Regions from separate parts of the Roseibium sp. Sym1 genome, predicted to be linked through region 1. Evidence: riboswitches for the same ligand, from Rfam matches in the RefSeq annotation. Region 1 holds a riboswitch; each other region holds the start of a gene.

What was found. Region 1 has a riboswitch for cobalamin ahead of O6760_RS19730 (DUF1636 domain-containing protein). Riboswitches for the same ligand answer to the same signal wherever they lie in the genome.
Region 2: linked by a shared signal. The riboswitch ahead of cobU (bifunctional adenosylcobinamide kinase/adenosylcobinamide-phosphate guanylyltransferase) and the one ahead of O6760_RS19730 (DUF1636 domain-containing protein) in region 1 are both predicted to bind cobalamin.
Region 3: linked by a shared signal. The riboswitch ahead of O6760_RS07135 (CbtB domain-containing protein) and the one ahead of O6760_RS19730 (DUF1636 domain-containing protein) in region 1 are both predicted to bind cobalamin.

What each region holds. Positions count from the first base shown of each region.
Region 1 covers NZ_CP114786.1:4,337,966-4,347,738, reverse strand. The annotation lists gene O6760_RS19760 (winged helix-turn-helix transcriptional regulator) at 1-84, opposite strand, end outside; gene O6760_RS19755 (SDR family oxidoreductase) at 223-1,089, shown strand; gene O6760_RS19750 (MFS transporter) at 1,231-2,472, shown strand; gene O6760_RS19745 (FecCD family ABC transporter permease) at 2,429-3,436, opposite strand; gene O6760_RS19740 (ABC transporter substrate-binding protein) at 3,530-4,465, opposite strand; gene O6760_RS19735 (ABC transporter ATP-binding protein) at 4,481-5,254, opposite strand; gene O6760_RS19730 (DUF1636 domain-containing protein) at 5,251-5,655, opposite strand; cobalamin riboswitch at 6,028-6,238, opposite strand; gene O6760_RS19725 (cupin domain-containing protein) at 6,299-6,790, opposite strand; gene O6760_RS19720 (S9 family peptidase) at 7,001-9,085, shown strand; gene O6760_RS19715 (ABC transporter substrate-binding protein) at 9,213-9,773, shown strand, end outside.
Region 2 covers NZ_CP114786.1:5,230,012-5,239,784, reverse strand. The annotation lists gene nagA (N-acetylglucosamine-6-phosphate deacetylase) at 1-754, shown strand, start outside; one part of gene O6760_RS24360 (IS3 family transposase) at 1,220-1,481, shown strand; one part of gene O6760_RS24360 (IS3 family transposase) at 1,481-2,322, shown strand; gene O6760_RS24355 (caspase, EACC1-associated type) at 2,532-4,166, opposite strand; gene O6760_RS24350 (effector-associated constant component EACC1) at 4,171-4,521, opposite strand; gene O6760_RS24345 (hypothetical protein) at 4,895-5,719, shown strand; gene O6760_RS24340 (pentapeptide repeat-containing protein) at 5,716-6,888, shown strand; tRNA gene O6760_RS24335 (tRNA-Asn) at 7,165-7,240, opposite strand; cobalamin riboswitch at 7,566-7,779, shown strand; gene cobU (bifunctional adenosylcobinamide kinase/adenosylcobinamide-phosphate guanylyltransferase) at 7,813-8,364, shown strand; gene cobW (cobalamin biosynthesis protein CobW) at 8,361-9,470, shown strand; gene cobN (cobaltochelatase subunit CobN) at 9,522-9,773, shown strand, end outside.
Region 3 covers NZ_CP114786.1:1,580,415-1,590,187, forward strand. The annotation lists gene O6760_RS07115 (hypothetical protein) at 1-581, opposite strand, end outside; gene O6760_RS07120 (IS1595 family transposase) at 1,014-1,967, opposite strand; gene O6760_RS07125 (hypothetical protein) at 2,102-2,617, opposite strand; gene O6760_RS07130 (CbtA family protein) at 2,695-3,393, opposite strand; gene O6760_RS07135 (CbtB domain-containing protein) at 3,395-3,565, opposite strand; cobalamin riboswitch at 3,598-3,823, opposite strand; gene polA (DNA polymerase I) at 4,013-6,997, shown strand; gene O6760_RS07145 (MAPEG family protein) at 7,012-7,419, opposite strand; gene O6760_RS07150 (glutathione S-transferase N-terminal domain-containing protein) at 7,451-8,056, opposite strand; gene O6760_RS07155 (NAD(P)H-dependent flavin oxidoreductase) at 8,060-9,037, opposite strand; gene O6760_RS07160 (LysR family transcriptional regulator) at 9,139-9,773, shown strand, end outside.

The DNA.
Region 1 (9,773 bases):
GAGCTCCCCCCGGCGCACGATCTCGGACAACGGCTTGCTGCTGTCCGGTGCAGATCCGGGCGATGTTTCGGGGGCGTCCGCCATCAAGTTTTCCTGCCTTGTGCCTGCGAGATCGAAAAATCTCAAAACTAACCTTTTTGTACGTACTAACAAAAAGTAAGCACCTCGTCTACATGGCAATTGTCGCATCGAAAACCGAACACCAGCCCAAGGAGAAACACGATGATCGCAGTCACGGGGGCCAACGGCCAGCTGGGCCGACTTGTCCTGAAACACCTGGTAAAACAGACCTCCCAACCAGTCCGTGCCCTTGTCCGTTCACCGGAAAAGGCACAGGACCTTGCCTCTGCCCGGGTCTCGGTCGTCAAGGGGGACTATGACGATCCGGCAAGCCTGTCCACCGCCCTTCAAGGTGTCGACCGGCTGCTGATGATTTCCGGATCCGAAGTCGGCAAGCGCGTACCGCAGCATGCGGCGGTCATCGAGGCGGCAAAGGCAGCCGGGGTCCGCTTCATTGCCTATACCAGTCTTCTGAACGTGCCGAAGTCGAGCCTGATCCTTGCCCAGGAACATGTAGCCACCGAAACGCTGCTGGCGGAAAGCGGCATTGCCCATGCGGTGCTGCGCAACGGCTGGTACGTGGAGAATTTCGCCGGAACGGTCGCAGCGGCCCTTGCCCATGGCGCTGTCGTCGGCGCTGCTGGAGACGGAAGGTTCTCCGCGGCCGGACGCGAAGATTATGCCGAAGCCGCGGCCCGGGTGATCGCGGGAGACGACCTGTCCACGCGCGCTCTCGAACTGGGCGGGCGACCGGCCTTCACCCTTGCGGACCTGGCCGTGGAAATCTCCCGCCAGAGCGGACGGGAGATCCCGTTCACCAATCTGCCCGAGGAAACTTATGCCGGGATCCTGGTCCAGGCCGGCCTTCCGGACGGCTTTGCAAAGGCGCTTGCCGATGCGGACAGGGGCGCGGCTGCCGGTGAACTTGAAACGGTTTCCACCGCCCTGGAGGACCTGACCGGGCATCCGACGCGGACCTTGCGCGACTTCGTGACGGAAGTCCTGGCCCAGCAGGGCGAACAGGCCTGATCGGACTTGCATCACACCGGAAGTCCTCCGGGACTTCCGGTCCATTCATTTCAAAAACTGTTCATTGGCTTCAAGGATATTTGTTGGTTCCGGCTTGCCGGACCTGATAGGCAGGAACGGAATATTTCCGGAAAGCCGATGATGACTGTTGCCACCGCGCCCGATCCTTACGTCCAGGACGGCCCCTATGCCTGGTTCCGCCTGGCGATCTCGATCCTGCTGAGCACGCTTGGCGGGGCGGGCATGTGGGCGGTTGTCGTGGTGCTGCCGGCTGTCCAGTCGGATTTCGGCATCGACCGGGCCGACGCGTCCCTGCCCTACACGGCGACCATGCTCGGTTTTGCCGCCGGCAACTACCTGCTCGGCCGGGTCGTCGACCGCTTCGGCATCGTGCCGCCAGTGATCGGCTCCGCCATTGCACTCGGCGCCGGCTTTTCACTCGCGGCCATGGCGCGGGATATCTGGCTGTTCTCCCTGGCCCAGGGCGTTCTGGTCGGCCTTGGCACGGCGGCGACCTTCGGGCCGCTGATCGCCGACGTCTCTCACTGGTTCGTCAAGCGCCGCGGCCTTGCCGTTGCCTGTGCCGCCTGCGGCAACTACCTGGCCGGCGTGCTCTGGCCGACCTTCATCCAGTGGAGCCTTGCAACAACCGACTGGCGCGAGACCTACCTGATGATCGGGGTGATCTGCCTCGTGACCATGGTGCCGCTCGCCCTGATCCTGCGCCGCCCGCCTCCGGAAACCGCCTTTGCCGCCGCGCCCGGCGCCCGGTCCTTCGGTGATCAGACCACCGGGCTTCGGCCGGGAAGCCTACAATGGCTCCTGGTGCTGGCCGGTATCGGCTGCTGTGTGGCCATGTCGATGCCGCAGGTCCATATCGTTGCCTATTGCGTCGACCTCGGTTTCGGCGTCGCGCCCGGCGCGGACATGCTTGCCCTGATGACGGGAGCCGGCGTGATCAGCCGCCTCGCCTCGGGCTTCGTCGCCGACAAGATCGGCGGCGTGAAGACCCTCCTGATCGGCTCGGTCCTGCAATGTGCCGCGCTGTTTCTCTATATCCCGTTCAACGGCCTGGCCTCGCTCTACCTGGTCTCGCTGATCTTCGGCCTCTCCCAGGGCGGCATCGTGCCGAGCTACGCGGTGATCGTGCGCGAATACCTGCCCGCCAGGGAAGCCGGCCAGCGGGTCGGCCTGGTGATCATGTCGACCATCCTCGGCATGGCCCTTGGCGGCTGGCTGTCCGGCTGGATCTACGATCTCACCGGCTCCTACTCGATGGCCTTCCTGAACGGCATCGCCTGGAACCTTGTGAACATGACGATCATGGTGTTCATCCTGCTCAGCGGCCGTCCGCGCCGGCCTTCGACCGCAGCAGCGCAATGAAGAACACGCCGCCGATCAGGCCGGTGACGATGCCGATCGGCATGTCCTCCGGCGCCATCAGCGTGCGTGCGAGAATATCGGCCCAGATCAGGAAGATTGCCCCGAGCAGCGCGGAGACAGGCAGCACGCGCGTGTAGCTGCCTCCCGTGAGGCCTCGGGCGATATGCGGGATCATCAGGCCGACAAACCCGATGATCCCGGAAAAGGCGACCATCACGCCCGTGATCAGCGCACCAGCGACAAACACGGTCAGGCGGAACCGGGCGACCGGAATTCCGAGGGTGGCCGCGGTTTCGTCACCGATGGTCATGGCGTTCAGGTCCGCGGCCCTCAGCAGCAGATACGGCGTGACGAGCAACAGAATTCCAAGCGGAAACAGGAGGTGGCTCCACTTCGCCAGGCCAAGGCCGCCCAGCATCCAGAACACCACCGTATGTGTGGCCCGTGGATCGCCCAGGAAGATCAGGATGTTGGCAACTGCCATGATCACGAAGGACACCGCGACACCGGCCAGAACCAGCTTGTCCGCGCTTGCCGCCGAGGCAAAACGCGTCACGCCAAGCACGATCAGCGTTGCGGCCAATGCGCCGGCAAAGGCCATCAGCGGCACGGTCAACAGACCCAGAAAGAGGCCGGTATGCAGCAACGCCAGAATGGCGCCGGCCGCCCCGCCCGACGAAATCCCGAGGAGATGCGGATCCGCGAGCGGATTGCGCGTAACCGCCTGAAGCGCCGCGCCCACCAGGGCCAGCCCGGCGCCGACGAGACCGGCCAGCAACACCCGCGGCAGGCGGATGTCCCAGACGATCGCCTCGCGCCCCGCCGACCAGTCCGCATCGGCCAGTCCGGGCCAGACCTTGTTGGCAACGACCCCGAACACGGTGCCGGACGGCACGGAGACCGCGCCGACGGACACGCCCACCACCACCGACACGGCGAGCGCGACAAGCCCGCCCGATATCATCAGCGCAATTGCGGGTCTTGCCGCGGACCGGCGCTCCCGACCCGTCCGGGCCGGTTCCGGAACGGGACCGCCGGCCGCCTTCTGCAACAAGGATCAGTCTCCCCAAAAGGCGTCGGCGAGCGTCTTCACCGCCCTGATGTTGCGCGGCCCCGGCGTAGCCTCGACATAGTCCAGCGTCACGAAGCGGTCGTTCCTGACCGCATCGATACCCGCAAGCGCCGGATTGTTTTTCATGAAGTTGCGCTTCTGCTCCGCGGTGACATTGCCGTAGTTGACGATCACCACCACTTCCGGGTTCTTCTCGACAACGGTCTCCCAGTCGATCCGTGCCCAGCTCTTTTCGAATTCGTCGAGCACGTTGACGCCACCTGCCGCCTCGATCAGGGCGGTGGGCATGGCATATCGTCCGGCCGTGAAAGGCTTGTCCTCGCCGCTGTCATAAACAAACACCCGCGGCGGTTCCTCATCCGCACCGAGAGTGGACGTGATCCGGTCCAGTTCCAGCTTGTAGGCGGCGACCAGGTCGTAGGCGGTGTCCTCGACACCGAAGATCCTGCCGAGATTGAGCAAGTCGTTATACATGTCATCCATGGAGACCTTCGGCTTGTCGCCGATATGAATGCAGGATTCGGTCAGTTCGTAGACCTCGATGCCGAAGGGAGCCAGCGTCTCCGGTGTCACTTCACCGCCGACTTTCATGCCGTAGTTCCAGCCGGCGAAGAAGAAATCCGCATCCGCGCCGATCAGCACCTCCCTGCCCGGATATTTTTCGGCAAGTTCGGGCAGTTCGGCGACCCCTTCGCGCATTTCCTCGTCAAGCGTCTTCCAGCCGGAAATCCCGGTATAACCGACCATCCGGTCGCTCAGGCCGAGCACCAGCATCATCTCTGTCAGGTTCACGTCGTTGGAGACCGCCGCCTTGGGCGGTTCCTCGAAAGTGACCTCCCGGTCACAGCTCCGGATTGTGGTTTGTGCAAGCGCCGGGCTCGCGACCAGTGTCGCGGCAAGGCCAAGAACCAGACGTTTCATGAAAAAGCTCCGTGATTAAAGATGAAAACTGAAGTGAGGCGCGCGGCCCGGTGCAGGGTCCTGGCGGCTGACGCGGACCGAATAGGCGTGTTCGATATGCGCGGGCGTCAGCACCTCGTCCGGGCGACCGTGGGCAACCTGCCGTCCCCGATACAGCAGCAGCACCTGATCGCAGAGTTGCGCCGCCAGGTTCAGGTCGTGGAGGCTGGTGACGACGGTGATGTCGAGACTTCCGATCAACGCGACGATCTCGAGCTGATGGCGGATGTCGAGATGATTGGTGGGCTCATCCATGACCAGCAATTGCGGTTCCTGCGCCAGGGCCCTGGCCACCATGACCCGCTGGCGTTCTCCGCCGGAGAGCGTGCCGAAGGACCGTCCGGAAAAATCCAGCAAGCCCATTCGCTCCAGCGCATCATCGACGAGATCCGCGTCCCTGCGTCCGCCGCCGGCAAACCCCGAGCCGTGCGGACGCCGGCCAAGGGCCACGATCTCCCGAACGGACAGCGCGAAATCCGTCGGCTGCTCCTGCAGGACCGCCGCCACCTTGCGCGCCGTTTCGCGCGCGGACATCTGCCAGAGATCCCGGCCGTCCAGAGACACCGTCCCCTCCACCGGCCTGTGAAACCGGTAAAGAAGGCGCAGCAGGGTCGATTTGCCGGCGCCGTTGGCACCTGCAATACCGAGCACCTTTCCCGGGGCAAGGTCAAAACTGACGTCTTCAAGCAAGGCCCTGCCCCGGCCCGGCCGCCAGCCGACGTTTTTGACGGACAGTGCGGCACCGCTCATGACAGCGCTGCCGGATCGACCTGCGTGACGATCATGGCCGCGGGAATGCGGGTCAGGTCCGTCTGCCCCACCGGGCCTTGCCCGTCCGCGGCCTGTCCCCGTCCCTCTTCCCGCTCGCGGTAAAGGTCCGCAAAGGCGATGAGATCGTCGATATCCGTCTCCGGGGCGACATCGCCGAAGAGGTAGGTGGACTTCCCGCCCGCCCTGAAGGCCAGCATGCACGGACGCAAGCATCCCGCGATGCAGGCCGTTCCGGATATTTCGAAATCGTCGCCGACCACCGGCACCGTCAGCTTCACCGCGTCCTGCAGTTTCCGGAGGAGGTCATAACCCGGCCCGCAGCTTCCGCCCTTGTGAGGGCAGACCGTGCAGACAAAGATCCTCTGGGTCTCAGCGCTCATCGGCCAGCTCCTTCCCGGCACAGGGATGCGCCGGTTGGGCATGGCCACCCCGGCACTGTCCCACCTTGCATCGTCCAAGCGGCTGTTCATGGTCTCCAACCGCGTATCCATTTTGTAATGTTATTACATTACAACTGTGCCGGTTTGCAAGAGCGTTTGCATGGCCGTTCGGGCACATTGCCCTGGCGGCACGATCACCGAGACTGCCGGCAGGTGCCAGCAGACCTGAATGTCTGAAAGTGCGAGAAACGTCTGTCCGGTTCATATCGCCCTCCGCGATTGCGCGGGGCGTCTGGAAACCGAATGCCTGTCTGTGTCAGCAAGGGCTGATGTGCCATGTCACTCGCTCCTCCGGGGCACCCCGCCCGGGTTGAAGTTGAAGATGAAATGGCAGGTCTCCTGACTTGCGGGTCACAGCTTGCCTGGTCCTTCCCGGGGTTACCCAGTGGTGTTCCAGGGTCGCTCGCCGCTCACAGTTGCGGGGGCAGTCACGGATTTGGTGCCTGTTGGCTACGCCGCACCGTGTTCCCTTTTAATCCCGATCCGGATGCCGGATTCGGAAACCATTCCATCCTGAGTGACCGAATTCGCACATGGTGTCAATTCTGCAATTGGAATGGGCTTCTCCCGCGACGAAGGTTACCTACTTTTTGCCGACGCCACCGCCAAGTTCCTCGATCCGGTCGCGATCGACCAGGCTCCACGGCAGACCGGCATGGCGATGAATTCTCTTGCCGAGCCTGGGGTAGTCGGCGACATCATGCGCAAGCCTTTCTCCCACGACAATGCAACGCAGGACCTCGGTTCCCGTGTTCCGTATCGAATGAGGCTGTCCCGACTTGCGGTAACCGATGAAGTCGCCCGGACCGATCTCGTGCTCCTCTTCTCCGATGACCGCGGTTGCGCTCCCCGACAAAACGAAAACGCATTCGTCCTCATGGTAATGGCAATGATGTTCCGTCGTCTCGAAGCCGGGCTCGACCTCTATCAGATGGAACCCGAATCCGGTCAGCCCGGTCGCGTCGCCCAGCGACTTGTTCAGCCGCTGTGCATTTGGATTGAGGAAATGGGTCTTTTGGGTCCCCTCCATTGCGGCGATGTCATCCCGGGTCAGGATATAGGTGTCGTTTGGCATCAACGGTGTCCTCGAAATAATCAGTCAACTTCACATAGCAGATCCGGATGTCTTGTCGCCTGCTGTTGACTGGTGTGGCACGATGCCCCCTGATAGGCGCTCGGCCCGCCTCAACAATCGCCGGGCGTCAGGCACCAGGACCGGCCGTTTCCCGCTCTTCCCGCCTGGACCCTCTTGCCTTCGCGCCGCAAAGCCCCTACCTCCGGAGCCATGAAACAGGATACCTTTCCCCCGCGCGCGGACGCGCGCCCTCTCACCCTGGAGACCCACGGCATCGAGCGTCAGGACGGCTATTCCTGGCTGCGTGCCGACAACTGGCAGGAAGTCATGCGCGACCCGTCGGTCCTGGATGACGACATCCGTGCCTATCTGGAGGCCGAAAACGCCTACCAGAAAGCGCAAATGGCATCCACGGACGCGCTTCAGGAACAGCTTTTCGCGGAGATGCGCGGCCGCATCAAGGAAGACGACAGTTCCGTCCCATCCCCGGACGGCCCCTTCGCCTACGGCCTGAGATTCGAGACCGGCGGCCAGCAGCCGATCTTCTTCCGCACGCCTCGCGACGGCGGCAAGGAAACGGTCCTGCTCCATGGCGACAAGGAAGCCGAGGGCAAGGCCTACTTCAAGTTCGGTGCCGTCAGCCAGTCGACCGGCCACAAGCTGGTGGCCTGGGCCTATGACGACAAAGGCTCGGAATACTATTCGATGCGCTTTCGCGACACCGCGACCGGCAAGGATCTCGACTACGTTGTCGAGGATACCGGCGGTGGCGGCGTCTTCTCCGCCGACGACAGGTATGTCTTCTACATCCGCCTCGACGCCAATCACCGGCCCTCGAAACTGTTCCGCCACGAGATCGGCACCGACCCGTCCGAGGACGTGCTTGTCTACGAGGAAGAGGATGCCGGCTTCTTCATGGGCGTCGGCAAGACCCAGTCCGGCGACACGATCGTCATCGATATTCACGACCATGAGACCTCGGAAGTCCGGACCATTCCGGCAAGCGACCCGACCGCCGAACCGACGCTGATCGCGCCGCGTGAAACCGGCATCGAATACTCCGTCGAGGATCACGGCGACCTTTTCTACATCCTGACCAATGCCGGCGACGCGGAAGACTTCAAGATCGTCACCGCGCCCAAGTCCGACCCGGGCCGGGACAACTGGACCGACCTGGTACCCCACAAGCCGGGCTGCCTGATCCTGTCCCATTGTGTCTACAAGACGTTCATGACCCGTCTTGAGCGCGAGGACGGCCTGCCGCGTATCGTCATCCGGCGCCTCGCCGACAACATCGAACACGCGATCGCCTTCGACGAGGAAGCCTATTCGCTCGGCATGGGCGGCGGCTACGAATTCGACACGACCACGATCCGCTTCACCTATTCCTCGATGACGACGCCGTCGCAGACCTTCGACTACAATGTCGACACCCGCGAGCGTGTCCTGAAGAAGGAACAGGAAGTGCCGTCCGGCCATGCGGCCTCGGACTATGTCACCCGCCGTCTGATGGCGCCCGCAGCGGACGGCGAAACCGTGCCGGTATCCGTGCTCTATCACAAGGACACGACGCTCGACGGCTCTGCGCCCCTGCTGCTTTACGGCTACGGCTCCTACGGCATCACCGTGCCGGCCAGCTTCAACACCAATGCCCTGTCCCTGGTCGACCGGGGATTTGTCTACGCCATTGCCCATATCCGCGGCGGCAAGGACAAGGGCTTTCGCTGGTACAAGGACGGCCGCCGGGAGAACAAGAAGAACACCTTCACCGATTTCATCGCGGCCGCCGATCATCTGGTGGCGGAGACATTCACCGCCCATGACCGGATCGTCGCCCATGGCGGATCCGCCGGTGGCATGCTGATGGGCGCTGTCGCCAACATGGCGCCCGAGAAGTTCGGCGGCATCATCGCCGAGGTTCCCTTTGTCGATGTGCTGTCGACCATGCTCGACGACACACTGCCGCTGACGCCGCCGGAATGGCCGGAATGGGGCAACCCGGTTACCGACAAGACCGCCTACGAGTACATCGCGTCCTATTCGCCCTATGACAATGTGGCCGCGAAGGACTACCCGGCGATCCTGGCGGTGGCGGGTCTGACCGACCCGCGCGTCACCTACTGGGAACCGGCCAAGTGGATCGCCCGCCTGCGCGCCACCGGGACAGGCGACAGCCTCCTGATGCTGACCACCAACATGGAAGCCGGCCATGGCGGCGCCTCCGGACGGTTCGACCGGTTGAAGGAAGTCGCGCGCAACCAGGCCTTCGCCCTGATGGTGGCCGGCAAGGCCTGATCGCGCGACCACTCACGCCGAATTGAAACGAGAACCGGGTCCGCTTGCGGGCCCGGTATTTCTTTTGCGCCGAAAAGGCTTAGGCTGGGTTTTCATTTCAAAAACCACAACTTTCAATGGGGATGTCATGACCAAGTCATCGTGCCGGGCAATCCGCTTCGGAACCGCTTTCACAGTCGCAGCGGCGCTGCTCGGGTCTGCCTCCATTGCCGGCGCCGCCGAGTTGCGCTGGTCCTCGCCGACCGACCCGCAGACCATGGATCCCCACGCGGTCAGCTCTGCGCCGGTGCTCGGTTTTCTCAACAACGTCTATGAGGGCCTTGTCCGCCGCAACAAGGACATGGCGATCGAGAGCTCGCTGGCGGAAAGCTGGGAACCGCTCGGCAGTGACGGCTGGCGTTTTCATCTGCGCGACGGCGTGACGTTCCATGATGGTGCCGCCTTTACCGCGGAAGACGTCCTGTTCTCTTACCAGCGCGCCGCGTCCGAGGCGTCCGACGTCAGTTCCTGGTTCGCGCCGGTGAAAGAAGTCAGGATTGTCGACGACCATACGATCGATTTCCTGACCCACGCTCCGGATCCGATCTTTCCCGATTCCATCGCCAATTTCATGATCCTGGACAAGGACTGGGCGGAGGCCAATGGTGCCGAACTCCCGGCCAAGGAAACGGAAACCTTCGCGACCCTC
Region 2 (9,773 bases), 890 kb from region 1:
GCATCTCTTCAAGGGTCGCAAGGGCGCGCATGACCCGGATCTGATCCGGCCGATGACCGGGGACGATGTCGAACTCTACCTGTATGCCGCCAGGCAGTTGCCGAGCCTGATCATCACGCTGGCGCCGGAAACTGTGACACCTGACCAAATAGGCGTCCTTGCCGATGCCGGCATTCATGTCAGCCTTGGACATAGCGGCGCCACTTACGAGGAATGCAGGGCGGCAACGGAGGGCGGGGCGTCCTGCGTCACGCACTTGTTCAACGCCATGAGCCCGCTGCAACACCGGGAACCCGGACTGGTCGGCGCCGCGCTCGACCTGGGCGCGCTCAGTGTCGGCCTGATCGCCGACGGTGTGCATGTGGATCCGGTCGCGATGAAGATCGCACTGAAGGCCAAGACCGGCCCGGGACGGATTTTCCTGGTCACCGACGCCATGTCCCAGACCGGCACCGATGTAACCTCCTTCACCCTTGGCGGGCGCGAGATCTTCCGCCGCGACGGCACGCTGACACTCGCAGACGGTACGCTGGCCGGTGCCGACATCGACCTGCCGGCGTCGTTGAGATACCTGACGCAGACACTGGAAATTCCGCTGGAGACCGCTCTCGGGATGGCGACGAGCATTCCGGCGTCTGTGCTTGGCCGACCCATGGGGCGCTTAGCGGAAGGCAATGCGGCGGATTTTGTCCTGTTTGATGAGGCGCTTGGGGTTTCCAGTGTCTGGTTGAACGGGCAGGCTCTGGTGGGATAAGGAAGTAGTAGACGTACCGATCATGCCACTACAGCATAGACACGTGAATTTAGTGATCTAAGGTGGTGTGTGACGGAACACGCTGTTTGGTTCGTTTTATCAGTCAGAGTGCGTCATCGACTACTCACATGCTTTACGCAGCGACTTTTTCTACGCAGATTCTAATGGAAAGGTTGAGTGGTGATTGTTCCCAAGGCGAGAAGGTCTGGTAATTTCATGGCTGGTTCCAGAGGTTCTATAGACCAAGAATGTCAAATGGCTATGGCTTTCACTGGAGACAATGTAGTTGGTAGCTGTCTACCATATTCGGTACCAAATATGTATCACTGAGACGAGGTGCCGAGAGATGTAAGTAGTCGGTGCGCAGAGAGGCTTTATTAGACGTGATGTGCCCCCGCTAAATTCCCTCGATTTGGGTTAGAGTTTTCCGCGACGATTTTCCTGGCTGAGGAAGGAGCGGAATTGATGAAGGCATCGAAGTTTTCTGATGCGCAGAAGGCGTTCATCGTCAAGCGTGGGGAAGAAGGTGTTCCGGTTGCGGAGATCTGCCGTGAAGCTGGCATCAGCCAGGCGACCTATTTCAACTGGCGGAAGAAATACGCGGGTTTGATGCCGTCGGAGATGAAGCGTCTTCGGGAGCTTGAGCAGGAGAATGCCCGGCTGAAGAAGATCGTCGCGGACCTGTCGCTCGACAAGGAGATGCTTCAGGACATTGTCAAACGAAAGCTCTGAGGCCTGCCCGGAAGAGAACGCTGGTCGACGAGATGCGGTCGGACTGGTCGGTGTCCATTCGCCGTGCGTGCGCGGTGATCCGGCTTGACCCGACGACCTACCGTTACAGATCCCGTCGGCCCGGCCAGGCCGCTTTGGAACAGCGTATCAGGGAGATTTGCCAGACGCGCGTCCGGTTCGGTTACCGGCGGGTGCATGTATTGCTGCTTCGGGAAGGCTGGGTGATCAACATGAAGAAAACACGGCGGATCTACAACGAGTTGGGCCTGCAACTGAGGAACAAGCATCCCAAGCGCCGAGTGAAGGCGAAGCTTCGGGAAGATCGCCAGGAAGCCGTGGGTCCGAATGATGTCTGGGCCATGGATTTCGTGCATGATCAGCTCGCAACCGGTCGGAAGATCCGCGTTCTGACGGTGATCGACACGTTCTCCCGCTATGTGCCGGCGCTTGATCCGCGCTTCAGTTACCGTGGCGAGGATGTGGTGAGAACGCTGGAAACTGTCTGCACCCGGATTGGCTATCCGAAGACGATCCGGGTCGATCAGGGCTCCGAGTTCATCTCTCGGGATCTCGATCTGTGGGCCTATAGAAGGGGCGTCACGCTTGACTTCTCCAGGCCTGGGAAACCGACGGACAACGCCTTCATTGAGGCCTTCAACGGCCGTTTCAGGGCGGAGTGCCTGAATGCACACTGGTTCCTGAGCCTTGCGGATGCGACCGAAAAGTTGGAGGATTGGCGCAAGGACTACAATGAACACAGACCTCACGGTGCCATCGGCAACAAAGTGCCGGTGGATCTCATGAAATCAGAACACGCAGCCAGCCCGTGTTCCTGATTTGGTCCGGAAAACTCTAGCCCTTCCTGGGGGCACGTTGGGTAGCACTCCATCAACCAAAGGACTCTGCGCTAAACCGGAAGAAACTCGGGTCTCAGGTCAGACGTGCTTGAGTCCTTGTAATCGAGCATTGGAGCGCTGTACGGTTTACCGATACTGTGAATCGCCGAGGCGAGTATTACGTTGTCGGATCGTTTGGGCCTCTATTTTCAGAAGTTGCCCATTGTCAAAAGCGCTGCTGGCAAGAGACCAAACATGGCTATAAGTAAGGACATAGCAGCGAACGGTTTGACTAAGATGATCCCAAAGATCCAGGTGAATGTTGTTCTCTCGGCATTAAGATACGAGATGTGGTGTTTGTAACTTCGGCGTTGCATCGTATTGTTTGTTTCGTTCTGTTTCTCGGGCTCGTAATCCTCGGACAGTGCAGTAATGCTCCGGATCCTATTCATCGGACTGACGGCGTAGAGCGAAAGAAAAACGATTACGGCTTGGATGATTGAGAGGAATGCAAGCGCTCTAAGCGTATTGCCCGTATCCACAGACGATGACGGCTCTAAATCCGGTAAACTACCGCCAAAAAACTGATAACGCCATACGCTACTAAGTTGCACCGCGGTTGCCTCACTCTTGAGTAAAACAAAAAGAAGCCCAAGCGACAATGCAGCAAAAATAGAAGTCGAGCAGATTAATATCAAGGAATTTAGGCGTGCGGAACGGTAGTCTATCAATAGCGTACGCACATCATTCGGCCAGGCCTGCCAATCTCTTTTTGTAGCGCCGAACTGAGACCAGGTGCCGGCCTCATTGTTATTCGTAGTGCTTTCACCGTCGGGGTTCTCATCTGCCGGGCGCTCCTTTAACTCTTCGAGCTCTACCCGGATTTCATTTAGCATTTCGTCGTTAATTCCCGTTGACTCCTCAATACTGACAATGCGTGCACCGTAATCAACAACCGTGTTTTGTAGACCTTCGACGCTTGCTTTCAGTCGGCTGATGTCATCGAGGGAAAAAAACCGATTTCGGGCGAGGAAAAAAGCGCTGCCGTCATCTGTATTGGCCCTCCTCGGCAAAGGCATAGCCGCGCGATGCATTCGAACCTCGAGTTCTTCGAAGATCTGGTTGATGGTTAGTAGTTCCGCCGCATCTTCCACACCGTTTTCGAGTACGTCGAGCAATTGGCCAGTGAATTGCGTAACTTTTTCACCTGGCGGGGCTAACGCCTTTTTGTCGGAGGGGACCGCGGCTATCGCAAAGGTGCCTTTTAGGTCAATTTGGGTTTCAACCGTGGAATAAATTTCACTGCTGTTCATGAAGCCATCAACGCCTGCTCCTGCAAAGCAGCAATCCAATATAAGGATGCGGCGCGGTGCCTTGGACTTGGCAATAGCAGAACGGACTTTGGAGATTGGAACGCCGTTGAAGTTGCGTTCACGGGGAGAAGTGCTCGTAGAGCAGAGGTAAAGGCTTTCATCGGCGTCTCCCTGTAGCCCGTGACCGGCGTAGTAAACAATGAAAGTGTCGCGGGCGGCGGCGCCAGCTTTGGCGATCCGCGTAAGGATCTTGTCTGCAGATGAGACGTCGACGATTGGCTCAATATCCTTGCGGTCTAGGCCAACAATATCGGGATCCGTGAAAACCCGCTGAAGCCGATTGATATTCTCACGCACATGCGGTAGCGGCTCCAATGCCGGTTTCAGGGTCGGGTCACCGCTCTCATTTCGTACATCCTTGTCAACAGTTTCTAACGCAAGAGGCCCATCATAACCCTCTGAATGGCTGGTTCCGATAAGCACCACCTTTACGCTGTCACCATAGGACAGTTTATTGTTGACGCTGTGCATCGCGTTATACCCTGAGTCTATTGATCGCCGCGACGACTGTTTCCAAATCTTCGGGGTTTTGAGCCTTAAGCAACACTTCCTCGTCGCCGTTTGTAAATTTCACGATGATGGGGTCATATTTGGCAGAGATCCAGACGTGTACAGATTCTGCAAGTTTTACCATCGCCGCCGAACCAAGGACCACCGTCAATACAGCAAGTAGTGTGGGACCCATTTCACCTTTATCTGAATCCGGCGGGATCTCTTCCTGTTCTACTGTTTCAACGCCCGATATGCGTGCACTCTCCAGCCAATTCTTAAGATGTGCAGTCTCTTCAAGGGCGTTCTCGCCGATGATTTCAATTTTAATGCTCATTTGCTCATCCTAAGTTCAATCAATAAAGTTAGTTGCTAACACGCTATAATAGCAATATGGGTTTATTCAATGGGTTTTTCTATATAAATTTACCCTACGGTTCGATTGTTAAGTGTTCTGCCAGCCTGAAAGTACAAACCAGTTTGTCCGTCCTAGGAGGCCTAGTTAAGTTTTCGAATAGTTACATTTCTCTGCAGCTTAAAATAGCTTTTTTTCCTTGAAGTTACGGCTTTGGAGATGTTGTCGCTTTGTTACTAACATATTGAGGTGTTTCTCTGGTATTTAATATCGGTATCAGATGTACCTAGCGGACAAGCCTTGTATCCTTGGCATCCTCCCTCATAGCGGGAAATCTGAAATTGAGGAGATTGATATGAGTGGCTCAAACAACCTTCGCACAGTTGGTGATCTTGTCGCTATGCAAGGATGGGTACAAAAAACCAACGATGTTTCTCGTTTTACTCTTCACCTTCATTTGTCGTTTGATCAAGCGAGAATAGGTGGTGGATCGAATGCAAGTGTCAATTTCAAGCTTGTGGTCAAGCGCTGCCATGTCGAGGTTGAGATACCCGCTAGAGAAGGAATTACTTATGATCAAGCCTCTGTAGATATGGACGTACCAATGCAAGCTCAGATAATGAGAGCGTTGCAAGAGGCAAAAGCCGAAAGATCTGAACCGCGTGAACCCATCACCGCACAGGATTTCGGGGCAAAGTTTAATGACAGCTATAGAGGGCGAAATTCAGAAAATGCTGGCAGTGAGAAGGGTTTCACTGTTCCAATTATTTCCTCAGAGTATAAACCTACAGGGCCCAGACAGCTGTGTTGGAAGCTGCGGCCCGAAACTACTGAATTTCTGCAAGGGCCTGTTTGGAATGCCAAAGATGAACCGCGATTTACGGTTGTCGATCGAAGAAGCCCAGCGAGACGCAAGTCTGACACAGAGAAGGGGTTTCAGCCGTTTGTACGTGTTTCTCTACGTTGCAAACGGGAAGACATTGAGTTGCTCGAGATCAGCTTAAAAGATCAGGAGAGAAACTCGTTACTTTTGGGTAGTCCAAAACACTCTGTTCGTGTAGCCGCGGCAGAAGCCTATTTGAAAACTGTGATGTTTCAAGAAGGATTGCAGGTTGGAAATTTGTCAGATGTTTTTTCTGACTTGTTGCTGGCAGAGTACCTCTTAGAGGTGAAACCGTGAATGAAATATTTTCGCAACTTGAGCTTATTCTCACATCAGATCAGCATGACCTTCGATACCTTGCTAGACTAGTAAATTGCGATCCTGCTACCATGTATCGCGGGGTTAATTTTCGCGATGCAGATTTATCTGACCAGGATTTGTCCGGCATAGACCTTACAGGCGCACAGCTTTCCTCAGCTCATTTAAGTCAAGAACAAATTAATACAATTCGCCTTGCATATTCAGAAGAACCTGAGGCTTTTACAAAAAATATCGAAGAGGATAGTTTTTCATCACACTTCCACAGTTGGGAGAGTAAGTTTCCTCAGTTTTCTGTTTTGGAATACAACAAAAATATTCTTGAAGAGGAAGTGAATAAACTCTGGGACTTTAGTCCTGATTGGCATCTTTCTGCAGTTAAAGCGATTGCAGCGAGAAGTTTTAATATAGCGAGTTTTCATTTCTTAAGTTTTTTAATGTACCGAAAAAATGCGATCGCTGATCGAAGAATTTATGAGCTGCTAACTCGCATCGGCTACTGGTCCCTTTCCCAATCTAAGATTCCTGAATTTGGTGTGTCAAAGTACGCTCCTGACTATTTTGTCGCCTACATAGGCGATGCCAATGGCTTCCGTGAAGCTATGGAGCGTACGCAAATAGTAGTAGGAAAATATTGTGGTTTAACAAGCGCATTTATCGATGAAAATTCAAAGAAAATAAAGTCATATTACGAATTGATAGATTTTTTAGACCAATTTGATAAAGAAATAAACCTGTCCGAAGGCTCTCTTTTATCCAAGGATTTCTTTGAAAATATACAAAAATTCTGTTCATCTGCACATGTTGTTTTACGTTTGATGGAATCCGTGCGGTCTAGTGTAATTCCAACAAATATCTTGTTATCTGTGACAGCAAAGGGAAGCCAAGATAGAGACTTTATGGAGATTCTCGATGCACTTACTGAGCGCGGTGTAATCGTCGACAATAACGTCTTAAAAAATTGGATCGACTCAGCAGCTTCTTTTGATGAAGCCTTCGATAGGGCTTTGAGTGCTTCGAGGAATAATCCTGAAGGTTTCCCAGATTATAGTCAGAGCATTGGAAAACGGGTAACGACGGCTAGTGAGTTTGATAAGCTTAAGGGTTTAGTAGATTCAATTAAGGCGAACCTTAGTTCCAGCGAGTGAGTGTTGGTTAGAGTTATTTAGAGTGTGGTTTAACTTCCCGATGAAATATTCCTCGTGATCTAAAATTCAAAGTTGTTCCGCTTCAGGTCGGTGTTAAGAGGCAATTAGAATCCGCCTTCGCAGGTAGCAGACACCGTCTCGGTCGTGTGGTTTGGGCTCTCTAGCCTTTCCCATATCGGCTCATTTGTGTAGCCGTTTTGGCCGATTTTTCCGCAGCGAAGTCAAGCGCACATGCGATGCGCGGTGGGTTTCTGCGGATTTTTAGGAGGGTGGTGATGGCTCCCCAGGCCGGACTCGAACCAGCGACCCAGCGATTAACAGTCGCTTGCTCTACCAACTGAGCTACTGGGGATCACCACGCTCGGGGTCAACGCGTCGCCGCCCCGTCGATGGAGATGCGTATATCAAAGGCTTGATCCGTTTGCCAAGCCCTTCGTGGCGTTTTTTTCATCAAGCCGTCATTTTTTTGTGGCGGGTGTGGAAAACTATATATTTTTCAGATGACTAGGCGTTAAGGACGGCTTGGAAAAAGCTGCGCCCGCGTGGCGTCACGGACTGCCGCAACCAGTCATGGGAAGGGATCGGGATCGTCAGGTGGTCGAACGGCCCGTTCCGGGCGGCAATGAAGGACGCGCAGAGCGAAATCCGTCGTGCCGCTTGTGTCCCGCCCAGGATCCGGTTAGGTAGTTTGCGACGGTTCCGGATTGAGTGTTGCTCGGTCCGGATGAAACGGGAATCCGGTGCGGGCCAAGATGGCCCTGATCCGGAGCTGCCCCCGCAACTGTGAGCGGTGAGCGGCTGCACGAAAACCACTGGTCCAGACCGGCCGGGAAGGGGTGCAGACCGCGGTGAGCCGCAAGCCAGGAGACCGGCCGTCATCCCTTCAACCTCGAACGCTGTCGGGTGGACGGCCGGGAGACGGACATGACGGATCAGACCCTGCCGCGAACCGCCCTCGTGTTTGGCGGTGCCCGCTCCGGCAAGAGCCGGTTTGCCGAACGGCTCGCCGAAGACTGCGGTCTCCACAAACTCTATGTTGCCACGGGCGCGGCCCATGACGATGAAATGGCCGAGCGCATTGCGGCGCATCGCGCGCAGCGCGGATCGTCCTGGGAAACGATTGAGGAACAGTTCGATCTCGCCGGCGTGCTTGACCACGAATGCCGCCCGGACCGGGTGGTTCTGGTCGATTGTCTCACCCTGTGGCTCTCAAACATTCTCTTTGCGGACAAGGATGTAACCCTGGAAACCGAGCGCCTGTGCGCGCGTGTCGCCGGGCTTGCAGGTCCCTGTGTCCTTGTCTCCAACGAAGTCGGCATGGGCATCGTGCCGGAGAACCGTCTGTCGAGGTCGTTCCGCGATGCGCAGGGCAGGCTCAACCAGGCTATGGCCGGGGTCTGCCAGAAGGTCGTCTTTGTCGGCGCGGGCCTGCCGCTCCTCATGAAACCCACTTTTCAACCGGATATCACGCTATGACCACTTCCATCTCGCAACCGGGCCGGAAAATTCCGGCAACGATCGTCACCGGGTTCCTGGGCGCGGGCAAGACCACGCTGATCCGCAACCTTTTGACGAATGCCAACGGCAAGCGCATTGCGTTGATTGTCAATGAATTCGGCGACATGGGTTTCGATGGTTCGCTGGTGAATGGCTGCGCCGACCCGGACTGCGCCGCGGAGGAAGTGGTTGAGCTGACCAATGGCTGCATCTGCTGCACGGTTGCCGATGATTTCCTGCCGACCATGGAAATGCTGCTCGCCCGCGAGACCCCGCCGGAGCATATCGTCATCGAGACCTCCGGCCTTGCGCTGCCCCAGCCGCTGGTGCGTGCCTTTTCCTGGCCGAGCGTCAAGCCAAAGGTGACCGTCGACGGCGTTGTCACGGTGCTGGATGCCGCCGCGCTTGCCGAAGGACGGATCGCGCTCGACGAAGCCGCGCTTGAAGCCCAACGCGCTGCGGACGAGGCGCTCGACCATGAAAGCCCGGTTGAGGAACTCTTCCAGGACCAGCTGCGCTGTGCCGACCTGGTCGTGCTCAACAAGGCTGATCTTGTGGCTGCCGACCTGCTCGAAACCGTTCGGAAGAAAATCGCCGCGGACGTGCGCCAGGCGGTCCACATCGTCTCTTCGGAAAAGGGAACGCTGCCGATCGAGGTGCTGCTCGGCCGCGGGTCCGCTGCCGAGGACGACATGGACGGTCGCCATGAACACCACCACCATCACCACGATGACCATGACGACGACCATCATCATGAGGGCGACCATGATCATCACCATCATGACCACCATCACCACGACGATTTCGAAAGTCATGTTCTGGAAGTCGGTTCCTTCGACAGCCTAAAGGATGCCGAGGCGAAGGTCCTGGAGGCGATGGCCCTGAAGGGCGTGCTCCGGATCAAGGGCGCCGTGCGCATCGAGGGCAAGGCGGCGCCGGCCATGGTCCAGGCCGTCGGCCCGCGTGTCGAAACCTGGTTCGCGGCGGGGGCGGAAAGTGCCGGCCGGCTGGTGGTGATCGGCCTCAAGGGCCTCGATCTCGACGCGACACGTGGGCTGCTCGGTCAGGTGAGTGAAGCTGCCTGATCGCGGCCACCGGATACCGACAGACGCTTGAGACCAACAAGAAGGCACTGAATGCACATTCTCGCCAGCCAGACGCGCCGGATCGATGACGGTGGAGACGCGGTCGATCTCGGCCAGTCGCCCGCGGACATCCTGTTCCTGTCTGCAGCAGACACGGAGCTGGGCAGTTTTGCCGCCGCCCGCAAGCAACTGGGAGAACGCGCGGCAAGCCTCAGGCTCGCCAACCTGATGGCGCTGTCTCATCCCTATTCGGTCGATCTTTATGCCGAACAGACCATGCGCGGCTCAAAGCTTGTGATCCTG
Region 3 (9,773 bases), 2.8 Mb from region 1:
TATCGAGCGATGGCGTCTTGAATGGCTTCTTCGCGTTGCTCTTGGTTTAGAACGCGACCTTCGTACCGGCGTAATTTCTTGCGCTTCAAAGGAATAAGGACGGTAAGGGCGCTAAGCTCGTAAAGAACGAAAAGCAATCGGTCGCAGACGCCCTTTAAGGCCTCATCGGTCAGAAGGATGTGGGACTGCTTACCTCGTCTACCTGTTGTTTTGCCGATAGCGCGCTGAGCGTTGATGATCCGAGCGTGAATCACGCCGTCTCTGAACGATTTGAGGGTTGAGAACCCTTGGTGCTTGAGGGTTTGCTCTGTGAGAGTGTGCACTTGTTTATCGCTGAAAAGCGACTTAACGCCTAGAGACACGATTTCTACAATTCCATCTAGACCATTAATTCTAGACGATATCTGTTGAGCGCCAGGCTCATAATCCACTAGGCGATTAAATACGAGATACAGTTCCTGCTCAGCTTGATTGAAGCGCATCGCAAGAGCCCCAATCCACGCAAGTTGGTTTGTGGTAAGATTTTGAAGAATGTCAGCATATATTGGGCTGTTGTAGGTCTCTGAATCGGGAAGTTTCATGACTAAGGACCCTGAAGAATTGAGGGGAGACGAAATTCTGAAGCGTATGTTGAATACGCCGCCTCAGCCCCACGTTAAGGAATCGTTAACCAAAGGCGAGGCAAAAAAGAAACCGGACGGTCGTCCCGCTAAGTCTGACCGCCCGGCCGATCAGTAGCCTAGGCTACTTCTTCTTGATGGTCTCAACGATGTGAGTACGGGGACTACCCTTGGCGGTTTTCACCGTCGTAAAGCGACCCGTAATCGCGCTGCGACCGATTTTGGTCGTGCTCATATTCTTCACCTCCTTTCCCGAGCAGTTGCCCGCCCTTTTCAGGCTTTGACCGGGTTTGGTGCGAATCGATAGCCGACCACTGGAAATTCTGAGGCTGACGTTACGTCTTGTCGAGGCGCCACAACTTGCGCCTGTTGATAAACGCCCGCGCTTTCTGCTTAAGAGTGCGCGCTTTGGTTAGGTTGTTGATAGGTTAGCCGCTTGCCGCGTGCGCCTTCGAGAAGCTTATCGGCGCGTTCCTTGTCGGAGATCTTGAGCGAAGCACGGTAGTTGTAGCGGAAATCAAACTCCGCCAGATAACGCTTCAGATGTGCTTCTGAAACGTGGTGGTAAACACCAATGATGCCGCGCTTGAGAATGGCGAAGTAGCCTTCTGCGGTGTTGGAGTAGGCATCGCCGCGCACGTACTCACGAGCGCCGTGGTCCACCTTCTCATGACGAGCAAACTCCTTGCCCACATGGAAGTAACCACCGTGCTCGTCGGTCATCAGAGTGGACTTGCGGTCAACCTGTTTGACGAGGATCGGACGCAGGGTTTTGCCGGTCACGTTGGCAATGTGATCTGACTTGGCTTTACCGCCACGCTCAACAAGGACGTGAACAACCTGCTTGCCCATGCCGCCGATGTTGCGGGCGTTGCGCTTGGACAGGTGCTTGTTTTTCTCCTTGCCGCCAACATAGGTGGTATCGGCTTCAACGGTCTTACCTTCGCCGCCGAGCGGACCTTTGTCCTTAGGTGACGGTGCCATTGCCTCACGGATACGGTGGGCCATGAACCACGCGGTCTTGTAGGTGACGCCGAGCATGCGGTGGAGCTGGTGGGCTGACATGCCTTTCTTGGACGCGGCCATCAGGTGCGTTGCCAGCACCCACTTGTTGAGCGGGATCTTGGAGCGTTCAAAGACGGTGCCAACGGTCACGGAAAAGGGCTTGCGGCATTCCTTGCACTTGAAGACGCCGGGACGCGTTGACTTGCCCTGAAGCTTTGTAATGCGCTTCTGGTCACAGTTACCGCAATGCGGGCAGACCGGACCATCGGGCCAATGGATGGCTTCCAGATGTTCGCGGGCCTTGTCGGCATCGTGGTAAATCGGGTTGGTCAAGTCAAACATGTCGTAGCTCCTTGATTCCAATATAGGAAATCAAGTTTGGTACGTCAAGTATATAATTCCCCTTGTGGGGAGGGGTTAGGGGTGGGGGTCAACGGTGTTCACCGTGAAAATCCAAACTCTTCAAGCCCGCTTACCTAGTCCGCGCTGACGGTCACCGACGCCTTGAGCGGCTGGTTGTCGACGGCGAGCATGCGGTGGTCGTTGCTGTTCAGCGTCACTTCCACCGTGGCATTTTCGGGCAGGGATGAAAGGTGCATCCACGCGCCATAGAGCCGGCCAAGCTTTTCGCCGTTGACATAGACATGCGCATGGCCTTCGCCGGGGACGTGGTCCTGGCTGGCGTGACCGGGTGTGAAGGTGAAATTCTGCGTCATCACGTGCAGATTGTAGCCGGTGGCCGGATCCGGCGAGAGGCTGATTTCAAGCGAGGGGGCGCCGGCGCCCGCCGCAACGGAAACCAGTTCGTCGTGATTGTGCCCGGCCATCTCGTGACCGGAATGATTGTCGGGGCTTTGCTGCGCAACGGCATGCGCCGACGGGTCGCCGTGATCATGCCCGTCAAGGGTCACGCCGTATCCGGCCGCGGTCACGAAGCCGATGCCGCCACCGAAAACCAGCCCGATGACAAAAAGGGCGAGGGAACGTTCCATGTGAGATCCAGTATGTTGGCCGAAAGACGGCGGGCGGAACATTTTGCCCCGCCCGGTCCATTCGCCTGTCTGCCAAATCAGGCCGGCTGTTGCGCGCCGGCCCGCGCGCCCTCGCGCTGCCAGAAATAACCTGCGAAACAGCCAAGCAGCAACCACGCCGCCATGCCCACACCGAGCGCCCGGCTGGCGAAGAGCGCGCCGATTTCGGTCGGGACCGGCCCGGCAAAGCTGTCCGGTTCCGGCGCGCCGACGACGTGGGGCGCCAGCAACAGGACTGCCGCTGCCCCCCAGGCCAGCCAGTTGCGGCCAAAGGCGATCAGCCAGAGGCCCGCTCCCGCCGTCACCACGGTGGCCCACCACCAGACCTGCCGGGCTGCCACGTCTGCGGCGGCAACGCCCGGTACTTCCGGCGCCAGGGTGAAGCCCGGCGCGAAGTGGAAGGCCACGAAACCCGCCAGACCCCAGAGAAGGCCGCTCCGGCCGTTCACATTGGCGCCGCGCAATTCGGCGAGTGCCATGCCGACGAGCAGGAGGAAGGCGTAACCGGTATAGGTGAGCATGGTGAAGACGATGCTCAGGCCGTCGCGCACCGGCTCGAAACCGCCGACGTCCTGGTGGGCGCTGACGGTCTCGGCACCAAAATGCACCAGCGCACCGGTCTCGTAGAGCTCGGCATGCAACAGCACCGGCTGAACGAACGAAAGCTGCAGCAGGGCCGCAATCAGCCCCGCTCCAGCGCCAGCGAACAAGCCGCTGACCAGAAGACGTGTCAGCATCTTAGTGGCAGGGGAACCCGGTTGCATGGCGCACATCGTGTGCCGCGTCGTGCAGGGCTCCGGCCTGTACGTGTCCCGTGATCGAGATGATCGCCACGCCGAGAATGGCGGCGAAGGCCAGCGGCACGATCTTGGAGACGGAAAGGGTCGATTTTACAGCTTGTGTCGTCATGTTGTCCTCGTTGCCGTCACACCCGACGGCCGTGTTTCAGGTCTTGCCTGGCAGGTCTCCTGGCTCGCGGGTCGTGGCGATTGACCGGACCTTCCCAGCCCTGAACAGGCTAGTGGTGCGATGGGTCAACGCTCTCCGCATACAGTCGCGGGGGCGGCTTCGGCATCCAGCGCCCTGATTGGGTCCGCCGTGTCCGAATTCCCTGTTCGTTTCCCGGCACTTTGTGCCGATCGGAAAACCAAGCAGCGTTCATAATGGACTATTTGCTTTTTCCGCGAAAGCACAAATGCGACATTTCGTTGTTTTACGGATCATGGGCGGTCCCGAGGCCCGGAACCGGAAACTTCCGGACTTGCCGCAAGCCCGGGCGACAGATCCTGTCAGGAAGGTGTCTCATCACCCGCAGATTTGTCACTTTAGGCCTTTTCTCCGGAGCGCCCTGCGGGCATGATCCGCGCCATGTCGACGCAAGATTCCTCCCCTGCCCTCACCGCCAACGACCACCTGATCCTGGTCGATGGGTCCACCTTCATCTTCCGCGCCTATCACGCGCTGCCGCCGCTGACGCGCAAGCCCGACGGGCTGCCGGTCGGCGCCGTCTCGGGTTTCTGCAACATGCTGTGGAAGCTGCTGCAGGAAGGCCTGACCCCGGAAGAAGGTGACGAACCGACTCATTTTGCGGTCATCTTCGACCATTCGGCGAAGACCTTCCGCAATGACATCTACCCGGAATACAAGGCCCACAGGCCCGATCCGCCGGAAGACCTGGTGCCACAGTTCGGCCTGATCCGGGAGGCGACACGGGCCTTTTCCGTACATTGCGTCGAACAGGCGGGCTTTGAGGCCGACGACCTGATCGCCACCTACGCGCGCCAGGCAGCCGAGCAGGGCGCGCGGGTGACGATCGTTTCGGGCGACAAGGACCTGATGCAGCTGATCGGGCCGAAGGTCGGCATGATCGACACGATGAAGAACAAGACTTTCGGCGAGGCGGAGGTCTTTGAAAAATTCGGCGTCGGGCCGGACAAGGTCATCGAGGTGCAGTCGCTGGCGGGCGACAGCGTCGACAACGTGCCGGGCGTGCCGGGCATCGGGCTGAAGACCGCCGCGCTCCTGATCAACGAATTCGGCGACCTGGAAACGCTGCTCACCCAGGCCGAGACCATCAAGCAGAAGAAACGCCGGGAAAACCTGATCGAGTTCGCCGACCAGGCGCGGGTGTCGAAGGAACTGGTGACCCTGAAGCAGGATGTGCCCGTGGAAGTTCCAGTCGGCGATCTCTCCGTGACCGATGTCGACGGGCCGAAGGCGGTCGGCTTCCTGAAGGCCATGGGTTTCACCACCCTGACCAAGCGGGTCGCCGACGAGACCGGCGCCGAGCTTGCCAATGTCGAGGCAACGGACTTCGAGGTCCCCGGCTGGGACGTGCCCGACCACAAGGGCCGGCTCATGGAGCGCACAGCCACCGGCGGCGGGTCGGAAGCCGCCAAGGGCGCCGGCGATGCGGCACCGGCGCCCGACGGGCTGATGGTGCCGCAGACCGTGGCCGATGCGCGTGTGGAAACCGTCAAGGCGATCCCGATCGATTCCAGCGCTTATGAAACCGTCACCAGTGTCGAGCGCCTGAAGGAATGGTGCGACGCGGCCTTCGAGAAAGGTTATGTCGCCTTCGACACGGAAACCACGTCGCTCGACGCCATGCAGGCCGAGCTGGTCGGCCTGTCGCTGTCCACGGAGCCGGGCAAGGCCTGTTACGTGCCGCTTGCCCATGTCGACGGCGAGGGCGATCTGCTGGGCGGCGGCGGCCTGGTCGAGGGACAGATCCCGCTCAAGGACGCGCTCGAGGTGCTGAAACCGATGCTGGAGGACCGCTCGGTCCTGAAGATCGCGCAGAACCTCAAATATGACTGGCTGGTGATGACCCGCTACGGCGTCGACATCACGCCCTATGACGACACAATGCTGCTCTCCTACACCGTTGATGCCGGCAAGGGCGGCAACGGCATGGACGAATTGTCCGAGCGCTGGCTCGACCACAGGCCGATCCCGTTCAAGGAGGTCTGCGGCTCGGGCAAGTCGATGATTACTTTCGACAAGGTGGCGATCGACAAGGCGACCGCCTATGCCGCCGAGGACGCCGACGTCACCCTGCGCCTGTGGCTGATCCTGAAGCCGCGGCTGGCCGCCGACAAGATGGCGACCGTCTACGAAACCCTGGAGCGGCCGATGGTGCCGGTGCTGGCGCGCATGGAAAAGCGCGGCATTTCCGTCGACCGGCAGATGCTGTCCCGGCTTTCCGGTGACTTCGCGCAGGGCATGGCCGCCAAGGAATCGGAAATCTACGAACTGGCAGGCGAAAACTTCAACATCGGCTCGCCGAAACAGCTCGGCGACATTCTCTTCGGCAAGATGGGTCTGCCCGGCGGCAAGAAGACCAAGACCGGCGCCTGGTCGACCTCGGCCCAGGTCCTGGAGGATCTCGCCGCGGAAGGCCATGAGCTGCCGTCGAAGATCGTCTCCTGGCGCCAGCTTTCCAAGCTGAAATCAACCTATTCCGATGCGCTGCCGGGCTATATCAACCCGGAAACGGGCCGGGTGCACACGTCCTATGCGCTGGCGGCCACCACCACCGGACGCCTGTCCTCGTCGGAACCGAACCTGCAGAACATTCCGGTCCGGACCGAAGAGGGCCGCAAGATCCGCAAGGCCTTCATCGCCGAGAAGGGCCACAAGCTGATTTCGGCCGACTACAGCCAGATCGAGCTGCGCGTGCTTGCGCACATGGCCGACATTGCGCAATTGAAACAGGCCTTTGACGACGGGCTCGATATTCACGCCATGACGGCGAGCGAGATGTTCGGCACGCCGATCGAGGGCATGGACCCGATGGTGCGCCGGCGCGCCAAGGCAATCAATTTCGGCATCATTTACGGCATTTCCGCCTTCGGCCTTGCCAACCAGCTCGGTATCGCGCGTGGTGAGGCGAGCGACTACATCAAGACCTATTTCGAGCGCTTCCCGGGCATCAAGGACTATATGGAAGCGACCAAGAAGCAGGTCCACGCCAATGGCTATGTCACGACGATCTTCGGCCGCAAGGCGCATTATCCGGACGTGAACACCAAGAACCCGAACATGCGCGCCTTTTACGAGCGCGCGGCGATCAACGCCCCGATCCAGGGATCGGCCTCCGACATCCTGCGCCGCGCCATGGTGCGCATGGAAGACAAGCTGCAGGGTTCAAAGCTCGATGCCCGGATGCTCCTGCAGGTCCATGACGAACTGATCTTCGAGGTGCCGGAAGGCCAGGTCGACGACACCATCCCGGTGATCAGGGACGTCATGGAAAATGCCTGCGACCCGGCGCTGAAACTGTCCGTGCCGCTGCAGGTCGATGCGCGCGCTGCCGACAATTGGGACGAGGCGCATTAAGCGCCCCGTTCCCCCTACACCATACCAAGCACGCGCAGCAGCAGCGCCATCTGGCACAGGAAGCCGGCGAAAAAGGCGATCGTCCTGAGCAGCGGGATGCCGAACGTGTAGATCACGACATGGGCCGCGCGGCTGGCCAGAAACGTGAAACACGCCGCCGTCGTCAGACCGTTTCCGGCCTCGAGCAAGTGCACATTGATCGCCAGCGGCGCAAAAACCGCGAGATTTTCCAGCGCGTTGCGGTGCGCATTGGCAAGCCGGTGCGCCCAGTCCGCTTTCGGCCGCACATCCGGTTGCGGGTTTTTCAGCGCCGTCCAGAGTCCCATCTCGGCAAGCCTGTTGAGGATGACCGGTATCCAGATGAGCCCGGTCAGGCCGGCCGCCAGCGCGGTTGAAAGAAGTTCAGGTGAAGGGGAAAGCATTTCCGTTCTCCGTCAGGTGGCACGGTTGCGGTCAGGATGCCGCAGGGTCCGTCGCCCGCATCGCGGGACGTTCGGAAAATGTCTCGAACCAGGCGGCAAGCTGCGGGTGACCCGGACGCCAGTCGATGTCGGGCAGGCGGAAATCGAGATACCCGAGCGCTGCGCCGAGGGCGATCTGGGCGAGGCTCAAGGGTCCCTCAAACGCCGTCAGGTCCGCTTCGATCACGGCGGCCGGGCGCAGGATGCCGGCCTGCCAGCGGTCCAGCCACATGGGGGACTGCTGCGTGGCGTCGCGCCGGCGTTCCATGACAATTGCGAAGGCCGCATCGAGAATGCCGTCGGCGAGAGCCTCGGCTGTCAGAACCTTCCAGCGCGTTGTCCCTTCCGGGATGAGTTGTCTTTCTCCCGGCAGGCTGTCCAGATAGGCGCAAATGACCGGGCTGTCGTAGATCGCCGTGCCTTCACCGGTCACGAGCGCGGGCACCTTGCCGAGCGGATTGGCCGATTTCAGCGCCGGACTGTCTTCAAACGGGTTCTGGAAGACCATCTCCACGCTGGCCTCCAGACCTTTTTCCAGAACGACCATCCGTGCCTTGCGGGCATAGGGAGAGGTGTTTGCGAAATAAAGTGTCATCATCGGTCAGTGCCCTTTCAAGACAAAGGAAGAAGCCCGGGAAAGAAGCGCTGCTGCCTGCCGGACGGTGGTTTCAACGATGTCCGCCGCCGGAAGAACGGCTTTGACAAGATCGAGGGATTCCCCGGCAATCAGCGCTCGGACGGAGAAGTCATCTGGATCCGACGCGTCATAGGTCTCGCGGAGCTGGCCGGCAGACACCCGAAGGGCCACGGGATCGTTGAGCCAGGGGCGGGAGAAATCGTTCTGAACAACCCGGCCGGTAAATTCCGGCGGCCAGGACAGCCCCCTGGCGACGTCGAATATGCTCGACCGGCCGGTGTCGTCACCGCGAGCGCCGACCAACGCGGCCTTTGCCTTGTCCGTGCCGTTGGCCTCATGGCTTGCCCAGAAGCGCGTCCCCATCATGATGCCGTCGGCACCCAGCATCAGAGCGGCAGCCAGGCCCCGCCCGTCCGCAAGCCCGCCCGCGGCCAGAACGACCTGGCCCGGTCCCGCGAGGTCCCGGACGGCCGGCAACAGCGCGGTCAGGCCGCGATCCATGCCGTGACCGCCGCCTTCCTGCCCCTGGGCCACGAGAATGTCCGTGCCGGCCTTCAGCGCCTGCTCGGCCTGGTCCAGTCTCTGCACCTGCCAGATGGTCGGGATGCCGCGTTCCTTCGCCGCGGCGATGATCGGTTCCGCATTGCCGAAAGAGACGAACAGGGCCGCTGGATTGCGATCGAGAATGCGTTCCAGAACGGCAGGCCTCTCCATCAGGGCCCAGGTGATGACGCCGATGCCGACATGCTGGTCCCCGGCATCCGCAAATGCGGCATCGATCCAGTCCGGATCCCCATAGCCGGCGCCGATGAGGCCAAAGCCGCCCGCGCGGGCCACTTCGGCGGCCAGGCGGCCGTCCGAGATCCTGTCCATCGGCGCCAGCATGATCGGATGCCTGATGCCGAAGCGGCGGGTGAATGACGTTTCGAGATACTGGTTCATGCCCCCATGCTGGCAAATTTTTTGTTTCTTGAAAAATGATTGTAATTGGAATTTGGTATCTCTATTTTTGATAGATGGATATTGTCCTTCTGAAAACGCTCGTGGCCGTAGCCGACGCCGGATCTTTTTCGGGTGCCGCCGAAATCCTTCATTGTGTCCAGTCGAATGTCACCTCGCGCATCCGCCGGCTCGAGGACCATTTCGGGCAGAAGGTCTTTCAGCGCAGCAAGGCCGGCGCGCACCTGACGGAATTCGGCAAGCGCCTGCACACCCGCGCGATCGAACTGTTGCAGCACTTCGAAGCGGTGGAACGGGATCTCATGGAAGCCGCCGGCACCGGGGCCTTGTTGCGCCTGGGGTCGATGGAAACGACGGCGGCCGTGCGCCTGCCCAGCCTCCTCAAGCATCTCAAGCAGCTGAGCCGGGCGCCGGTTGCCCTGTCCACCGGACCGACGGCCGACCTGCTTGCCCGGGTCTGGGACCGGAAACTGGATGCGGCCCTTGTCGCCGGGCCCGTGGACGAGGACCGTTTCCACGCGGTGACGGCCTTCACCGAACGGCTGGTCTGCGCCCGCAACCCCACCGGCACCGCGCAGGATCCGCTGCTTGCCTTCCGTCCCGGCTGCAGTTACCGCGCAACGGCTCAGGCCTGGCTCGCCAGCATTGGCCGAAGCGACACCGAAGTCACCGAAATGGGCACGCTTGAGGGAATACTCGGCTGCGTCGAAGCCGGGCT